DNA from 2 places in the Nocardioides luti genome. Region 2 is predicted to be linked to the other one. Evidence: predicted binding sites of a transcription regulator. Region 2 holds the regulator's gene; the other holds the start of a gene.

Region 1 (4,433 bases), 580 kb from region 2:
GTCGTCGGCGACCGCAAGGTCCGGGCGATCCTGCTGACCCACGCCCACGACGACCACTGCCGGGTCGCCCCCGCCCTGCGCGAGGAGACGGTGGCGCCGATCATGCTGCACCCGGACGACAAGGTGCTGTGGGACCTCACCCACACCGACTTCCTCTGGGACGTCGACCTGCACGACGGCTTCGAGATCACCGTCGGCGGCACCACGCTGCGGGCGCTGCACACCCCGGGCCACGCCCCCGGCGCGGTGTGCTTCCACGCCCCGGACCTCGGCTGCGTCTTCACCGGCGACACGCTGTTCCAGGGCGGGCCCGGGGCCACCGGCCGCTCGCACAGCGACGAGGACGTCATCAAGGCCTCGATCCGCGCGGCGCTCTTCGCGCTGCCCGGCGAGACCGTCGTCCACACCGGGCACGGCGACGACACCACGATCGGTGCGGAGCGGGCCTCGCTGGGCGCCTGAGGCGCACTGGACTGGACCGGTTCCGCTCCCGCGGTTAGTGACGGGGCTCACCTGGGCACGTGCGGTCATGCAGCCCGAGCACGAGGCCTACTGGGAGGCCCTGCGCGCCGCCGACCGACCCGCGGCGCTGGCCGCGGTCGTGGCCGCCCGCGAGCGCGGTGCCGGGCCGCTCGAGATCATCGAGGACCTGATCGTCCCGGCCCAGGTCCGGATCGGCGAGCTGTGGCTCGACGGCGAGTGGTCCGTCGAGGACGAGCACGCCGCGACCGCGATCAACGAGGGTCTCGTGCACTGGGTCTGCTCGTTCGCGGCGCCGCCGGCACCGGACGCCCCGCTGGTCCTGGTGTCGTGCGTGGAGCACGAGCGGCACACCCTGCCCGCGCTGGTGGTGGCCGAGGAGCTCGGCCTCGCGGGCTACCGCGTGCACCTGATGCCGGAGGACCAGCAGCCCGGGGACCTGCTCCGCGAGGTCTTGGTGACCAAGCCGCGTGCCGTGCTCTTCAGCGCCTCGCTCACCTCGTCGCTGGCGACGCAGAAGTCGCTCTTCGGCAACCTGCGCTCGGTCGGCATCCCCGTCATCGTGGGCGGCCAGGCCTTCGGCAACGACGAGCGCCGGGCGCTGGCGCTCGGCGCCACGGCGTACGCCGCCACGTCGGCCGACGCGCTGCGCCTCATCGAGGAGCTGCCCGTCCGCACGCCGCGCCACGAGCCCGACCCGTCCACGCCCGCGGACGCCGAGGCGGGCTGGATCCACGAGTTCCGCAGCGAGATCACGCCGTACGTCATCCGCGCCGTCGCCCGGTCCCACCGTGCCGAGGGCACCCCGTCGTGGTGGCTGGAGCTCGAGGGCCACGTCGACCACCTGCTCGGCTGCGTCGCCGCCTCGCTCGTGACCGGCGACGAGACGATCGTCGTCGAGATGCGCGACTGGTTCGAGCACCTGCTGCAGCGGCGCGGTGCGCCGCAGAGCCTGGTCCAGGAGGTCTGGGGGCTGCTGGCCGACGCGCTCCGCGGCCACCCGCTCGCCCGCCTGCACCTGGCCGGCGGTGCGCCCGTCACGGCCACGGCGCGGGGTGCTGCTGCCCAGGGCAACGAGGAAGCCGTCGCCTGAGCGACCGTCGCCTCAGAACGGGCGCACGAGCAGCGCGGTGCCGCTGCCGGCCACCCGGGTCAGCACGATCGTGGCGGTCTGGTCCCCGGCCAGGTCGAGCCGCTTGCGCAGCTGCTCCGGGACGACGTCGACGCCGCGCTTCTTGATGGTGAGCGAGCCGATCCCGCGCTCGCGCAGCGCCGCCTTGAGCGGCTTCTCCCGGTAGGGCAGCCGCTCCAGCACCTCGTAGCCGCGCGCGAACGGCGTGCGGATCCGCTCGTCCCCGGTGACGTAGGCGATGTGCTCGTCCACCAGGCCGCCGTCGGCCAGTGCAGCCACGGCGGTGACGAGGCCGGCGCGGATGACGGCGCCGTCGGGCTCGTAGAGGAACGCGCCGACCGGGCGCACCCCGGCGCCGGGGTCGTCGTCCTCGGTCATCGTGGCGAGGCCGCCGTCGCCGATGACGGTCGCGCGGCGGGCGGTGGTGGCCAGCCGTCCGGACCAGAGCGCCGCCTCCTTGACCTCGCCGTGGTCGCTGACCCACTCGGCCTCGACGCCCTCGGGGACCAGGCCATGAGGGATGCCCGGCGCGACCTTGACGCAGGCGTCGCGCCGCAGCAGCCCCTCGACGAACGGCCAGGGCGGCGTCCAGTCGTCCACGTCGAACGTGCGGCCCCGGCCGCTGCGGCGGGCCGGGTCGGCGAAGGCGACGTCGAAGGGGGAGGTGTCCAGCGCGGTCGCGTCGGCCACGATGACCGCGCCCTCGAGGCCGAGCGCGGCGAGGTTGGCCTCGGCCACCGCCACCCGGACCGGGTCGAGGTCGACGCCCGCGATGGTGAGGCCGGCCTCGGCGAACGCGACGAGGTCGCCGCCGACGCCGCAGCCGAGGTCGACGACCGTCGCGGCGGACGAGGCGGCGGTCCGGGCCGCGCGGTGACGGGCCACCGGCAGCCGGGTGGCCTGCTCGAGGCCGTCGGGGGTGAAGTACATCCGCGCGGCCAGGTCGCCGAACTTGGCGACCGCCCGGCGCCGGAGCTGGACCTGGGTGAGGGCCGTGGCGACCCGGCCGGGCTCGGCCCTGCGCCGGAGCTCGGTCTGCGCGCGCAGCGGGTCGTCGGGAGCCTCGTCCGCGCGGGCGAGCAGCTCCTGACCGTCGTCGGTCAGCAGCCACCGGAAGTCGTCGAGGTCCACCCCGCGATCCTGTCAGACCCCGCGGGCCGCCGGACGGGCCCTGCGCGGCGGGACCTCTCTGGCACTCCGTGAGGTCGAGTGCTAACGTCTGGACTGGCACTCTCACCACGAGGGTGCCAGAGCTTGCAGGCGATGTCCGACCCCCGCGACGGCGTTCATCTCCGAGCAGGCCCCAACGTCCGGAGGACTCCACCAGGAGCCCTCCACCCCGCTGGACAACCCCGGTGGACTCACTCCGTCAAGACAAGTGATGAAAGTGGAGGTCGACATCGTGTCGGTCAACATCAAGCCCCTCGAGGACCGCATCGTCGTGAAGCCGCTCGAGGCCGAGCAGACCACGGCATCCGGCCTGGTCATTCCCGACACCGCCAAGGAGAAGCCCCAGGAGGGCGAGGTCGTGGCGACCGGTCCCGGCCGCATCGACGACAACGGCAACCGCGTCCCGCTGGACGTCGCCGTCGGCGACAAGGTCATCTACAGCAAGTACGGCGGCACCGAGGTCAAGTACGCCGGCTCCGAGTTCCTGATTCTCTCCGCCCGCGACGTCCTCGCCGTCGTTTCCTGATCTCCCGGGTCGTGTGCCTGACGACGCGCCACGGCGCGTTGGCAGGCACACGACCCGACTTCGTTAGAGAGAGGCCCTAGATGCCCAAGATCCTTGAGTTCGACGAGAACGCCCGACGCTCCCTGGAGCGCGGCGTCGACGCGCTCGCCAACGCCGTCAAGGTGACGCTCGGCCCGAAGGGTCGCTACGTCGTCCTCGACAAGAAGTGGGGCGCGCCGACCATCACGAACGACGGTGTGACCGTCGCCCGTGAGATCGAGCTGGACGACCCGTTCGAGAACCTCGGCGCCCAGCTGACGAAGGAGGTCGCCACCAAGACCAACGACGTCGCCGGTGACGGCACCACGACGGCCACCGTGCTCGCCCAGGCGATGGTCCACCAGGGCCTGCGCGCCGTGGCGGCCGGCGCCAACCCGATGGGCCTCAAGCGCGGCATGGACGCCGCGGCCGAGGCCGTCGGCGACGCGCTGCGCGAGGCCGCCCGCGAGGTCGAGTCGGTCGAGGACATGGCGTCCGTCGCCACGATCTCGAGCCGCGACTCGCACATCGGCGACCTGCTCTCGCAGGCCTTCGACAAGGTCGGCAAGGACGGTGTCATCACCGTCGAGGAGTCCAACACCATGGGCACCGAGCTGGACTTCACCGAGGGGATGCAGTTCGACAAGGGCTACATCTCGCAGTACTTCGTCTCCGACCCGGAGCGCATGGAAGCCGTCCTCGAGGACCCCTACATCCTCCTGCACCAGGGCAAGATCTCGGCGATCGCCGACCTGCTCCCGCTGCTGGAGAAGGTCATCGCCGCCGGCAAGCCGCTCTTCATCCTCGCCGAGGACGTCGAGGGCGAGGCGCTCTCCACCCTGGTCGTCAACAAGATCCGCGGCACGTTCAACGCCGTCGCGGTGAAGGCCCCGGCCTTCGGCGACCGCCGCAAGGCGATGATGCAGGACATCGCGACGCTGACCGGCGGCCAGATCGTGGCCCCCGAGATCGGGCTCAAGCTCGACCAGGTCGGCCTCGAGGTGCTGGGTCAGGCCCGTCGCGTCGTCGTCACCAAGGACGACACCACCATCATCGAGGGCGCCGGCGAGGCGTCCGAGGTCGAGGGTCGCGTCAACCAGATCAAGG
Region 2 (4,433 bases):
CTCGTGCAGCAGCTCCTCCTGGCGCGCGTCGAGGCGGGTCGGGGTCTCCACGATGATGTTCACGACCAGGTCGCCGCGACCGCCGCGCAGACCGGGCACGCCGCGACCGCGGAGCACCTGCTCGGAGCCGGACTGGGTGCCCGGTCGCAGCTCGAGGTCGAACGACGTCTCGAGCTCGGGCGCCACGTCGACGGCCTCGTCGATCACGACGTCGGCCTCGAGGGTCGGCAGCGTCAGCGTGGTGCCGAGCGCCGCGGCCGTCATCGGCACGGTCACCGTGCAGTGCAGGTCGTTGCCGTTGCGGGTGAAGGTCTCGTGCGGCGCGATGTGGATCTCGACGTACAGGTCGCCGGCCGGGCCGCCACCGGGGCCCACCTCGCCCTGCTCGGTGAGCTGGACGCGGGTGCCGTTGTCGACGCCGGCGGGGATCTTGACGGTCAGGGTGCGGCGCGAGCGGACCCGGCCGTCGCCGGAGCACTCCCGGCACGGCTCGGGGATGATCGTGCCGAAGCCGCGGCAGGCGGCGCAGGGGCGCAGGGTGCGGATCTCGCCGAGGAACGACCGCTGCACGTGCGCCACCTCGCCGGCGCCGCGGCAGGTCTCGCACGGGATCGGGTGGCTGCCCGGGGCCGCGCCCTCGCCGTTGCAGGTGCCGCAGAGCACCGCAGTGTCGACCTTCAGCTCGCGGGTGACGCCGAACGCGGCGTCGGCGAGCTCGACCTCGAGCCGGATCAGGGCGTCCTGCCCCCGCCGCATCCGCGGTCGCGGCCCGCGGCCGCCCTGGCCGCCGGGCGCGTTGCCGCCGAAGAACGCGTCCATGATGTCGGTGAACGAGAAGCCGGCACCCTGGCCGAAGCCACCGGCACCGCCGCCGCCGAACGGGTCGCCGCCGCGGTCGTACGCCGCACGCTTCTGCGGGTCGGACAGGACCTCGTAGGCCATCGAGACCTCTTTGAACTTGTCCTGGGTCTCGGGGTCCGGGTTGACGTCCGGGTGCAGCTGACGGGCCAGACGCCGGTAGGCCTTCTTGATGGCGTCGCCGTCCGCGTCGCGGGCCACACCGAGGAGGTCGTACAGGTCCTGACTCACGAGTGATGGGTCCTTCTGGCTCTGGGGCTGGTCGGTTGCTGGAGCGGTGCTGCTGGAGTGGGGCGGTGCGGGGCGTCAGCCCTCGTCGAGGATCCGCGAGACGTACCGGGCGACGGCGCGCACCGCCGCCATCGTGCCGGGGTAGTCCATGCGGGTGGGGCCGACGATGCCGAGGGTGGCGAGCGCCTCGTCGCGCGGGCCGTACCCGGTCGCGACGACGCTGGTCGAGGAGAGCTCCTGGTAGGGCCCCTCGGCGCCGATCCGCACGGTGACGGCACCGCCGGTGCTGGCCTCGCCGAGCAGCTTGAGGAGGATCACGTGCTCCTCGAGCGCCTCGAGCAGCGGGCGGACCGCCGAGTCGAACGTGTCGCCGTACCGCGCGAGGTGGGCGGTGCCGCTGACCGCGATCCGCTCGTCCGAGCGGTGGTCGGACATCGCGTCGCACAGCACGTCGACGATGGCCGCGGTGTCCACGCCGTCGACGGGGGGTACGACGGCGCGCAGGCCGGTCACGGCCTCGGCGATCACCTGGCCGGTGGCCGCGCGGTTGACGAGGGAGCGCAGGTCGACGAGGGCGTCGTCGGTGAGCTCGGCCTGCAGCTCGACCAGCCGCTGCTCGACGCGCCCGGTGCTGAGGATGAGCACCACGAGCAGCCGGGTCGGCGCGAGCGCGACCAGCTCGATGTGGCGGACCGTGGAGCGGGAGAGGGTGGGGTACTGCACGACGGCGACCTGCCGGGTCAGCTGCGAGAGCATCCGGACCGAGCGCTGCACGACGTCGTCGAGGTCGACCGCGCCGTCGAGGAAGGTCGAGATCGCCCGGCGCTCCGCGGCGCTCATCGGCTTCACGGTCGTGAGCCGGTCAACGAACAGCCGGTAGCCCTTGTCCGTGGGCACCCGCCCGGCGCTGGTGTGCGGCTGGGCGATGAAGCCCTCCTCCTCCAGCGCGGCCATGTCGTTGCGCACCGTGGCGGGCGAGACGCCCAGCCCGTGCCGCTCGACGAGCGCCTTGGAGCCGACGGGCTCCTCGGTGGCGACGTAGTCCTCGACGATCGCCCGGAGCACGGCGAGCCTGCGTTCCTCCTGCACGTCGCCCTCCTCGCGGGTCCGTCGCCGACCACGGGGGTCGGCTGCTGCTGTCCACTGGCACTCGTCACGCCTGAGTGCCAAGCGTACTAGGCGAGCGCACCCGCGTCCGCCTCGTGTGCCCGAGGACGCGCTGGGACGCGTCGACAGGCACACGCCGCGGCGGGGTCGACCCGTACGCTGCCCGGATGGTCTTCACCGAGGTCGCCGACCGGGTCTGGGTCGCGCGCTACGCGTGGTTCGACGTCAACGTCACGCTGATCGGCGGTGAGCGTGGGCTGATGGTCGTCGACACCCACTCGTCCGGCGCCGCCGCGCGCGAGGTGCTCGCGGACGTGCGCCGCCTCGGGCAGGGCGACGTCGTGGCGGTGGTGAACACCCACGAGCACTTCGACCACACCTTCGGCAACGCCGAGTTCCGCACGGCGTACGGCGCCCTGCCCATCCACGCCCACGAGACCGCGGCGGCGAACACGGTGGCGGCGGGCGAGCGGATCAAGAGGGCGTACGCCGCCGACCCGGGCGACGAGCACGCCGAGGAGGTCCTGGCCACCGAGATCGTCACGGCCGACCACACCTTCTCGTCGGCGGTCTCGCTGGACCTCGGCGACCGCGCGGTCGAGCTGGTGCACCCGGGCCGCGGGCACACGGCCGGCGACCTGGTCGTGCGCGTCCCGGACGCCGACGTGGTGCTGGCGGGCGACCTGGTCGAGGAGTCGGCCCCGCCCGGCTTCGGGCAGGACTGCCACCCGCTCGAGTGGCCGTGGAGCCTGGACGTGGTGCTCGGGCTGACGACCGCGGCCACCGTGGTCGTCCCCGGCCACGGCGCGGTCGTCGACCGCGACTTCGTGGAGGAGCAGCGCAACACGATCGGGCTGGTGGCCGAGGAGATCCGCTCGCTCGCGGGCCGCGGGGTCTCCCCCGACGAGGCGCTGGCGGCCGGCGAGTGGCCGTGGCCGCGCGAGGTGCTGGCCCACGCCGTACGCCGCGGCTACGAGCACCTGCCCCGCGGCGGGCGCCGGCTGCCGCTGGCCTGAGCCCGCACGCACGACGATCGGCCCGGCACCCCCGTGGGGCCGGGCCGATCGGGTCGAGCGGACCTCAGGCGTCCGGGACGCCGATGGTCAGCGGTCGATGTCGCGACGGGGCTGGACGTGGCCCTCGGTGTCGTCCTCGGCGAAGTTGCCACCCGGCGCCCGACGGTGACCCTCGACGTCGTCCTCGGCGAAGTTGCCACCCGGCGCCCGACGGTGACCCTCGACGTCGTCCTCGGCGAAGTTGCCACCCGGCGCCCGACGGTGACCCTCGACGTCGTCCTCGGCGCCGTCGACCATCCTGCGGTGACCCTCGGTGTCGTCCTCGACCCCGTCGGCCATCCTGCGGTGACCCTCGGTGTCGTCCTCGACGCCGTCGGCCATCCTGCGGTGACCCTCGACGTCCTCGTCGGTGGGCTGACCGCTGTCGTTCTGGTTCTCGCTCATGACTGCTCCTCCTGGTTGGTGGGCCGCTCGGCCTCGGTGATGACGATCCTGCTCTCGTCGAGCCGGGTGTTCCGTCCGCTCGCTGACACAACGAGCGTCACGTTGCTGACCTCCTCCGTCGGGTCCTCACGGGGCGGCGTTCTCGCTCAGCGCCTGCAGCACGGCCTTCACCTGGAAGGGCGTGAGGCCCGGGTGCTTGCCGAGCAGGAGCGTGACCATCCCGGCCACGTGCGGGGCCGCGAAGCTGTTGCCGGTCGCGACGATCGACGACCGCTCCGCCCACGCGACGTCGACGTCGATCCCCCGCGCGCCGAACTCCACCGGCGGCTTGGGGTTGTAGGCCAGCAGCATCGGGTCGTCGCCCTCACGGGCGGCGACGGAGACGACGGAGGCGTACTGCGAGGGGTACGTCGGCCCGGGGCTGTTGTTCGCGGCCGAGACGAGGACGGTGTTCTTGAAGTACGCCTCGTCCGCGATGTCGTGCAGCGGCGCGAACATCGACTCGCTCTTGCTCGACAAGGACAGGTTCGCCACGTGCATGTCGTGGTCGATCGCCCACGCGATGCCCGCGTGGAAGAGCCCGCCGCGCCCCTTGAGGTTGGGGCCGAGGACCCGCACGGAGTAGATCTCGGCGTCCGGCGCCATCGCGCGGATGATCGCGGCGCAGGCCGTCCCGTGGCCGACCAGGTCCTCGTGCGGCCCCTCCTCGGCGCGGTAGCCGTCGGGCGCGTCGGCGTCCACGTGCATCGCCACCCCGCCGGCGATGCCGCCCACCCG

What was found. Region 2 encodes HrcA, which represses chaperone genes, less so after heat shock. Its sites were predicted from a motif close to TTGGCACTCGNNNNNNNCGAGTGCCAA; they were not measured.
Region 1: a site for HrcA is predicted at 2,802-2,828, ahead of groES (co-chaperone GroES). Genes of this name have one in related genera too.

The regions. Positions count from the first base shown of each region.
Region 1 covers NZ_JACKXE010000001.1:3,335,265-3,339,697, forward strand. Annotated here, with positions in the region: gene H5V45_RS15870 (MBL fold metallo-hydrolase) at 1-462, shown strand, start outside; gene H5V45_RS15875 (cobalamin B12-binding domain-containing protein) at 530-1,573, shown strand; gene H5V45_RS15880 (THUMP-like domain-containing protein) at 1,586-2,743, opposite strand; gene groES (co-chaperone GroES) at 3,015-3,308, shown strand; gene groL (chaperonin GroEL) at 3,389-4,433, shown strand, end outside.
Region 2 covers NZ_JACKXE010000001.1:3,919,676-3,924,108, reverse strand. Annotated here, with positions in the region: gene dnaJ (molecular chaperone DnaJ) at 1-1,089, opposite strand, end outside; gene hrcA (heat-inducible transcriptional repressor HrcA) at 1,165-2,178, opposite strand; gene H5V45_RS18580 (MBL fold metallo-hydrolase) at 2,364-3,212, shown strand; gene H5V45_RS18575 (hypothetical protein) at 3,300-3,656, opposite strand; gene H5V45_RS18570 (S8 family serine peptidase) at 3,783-4,433, opposite strand, start outside.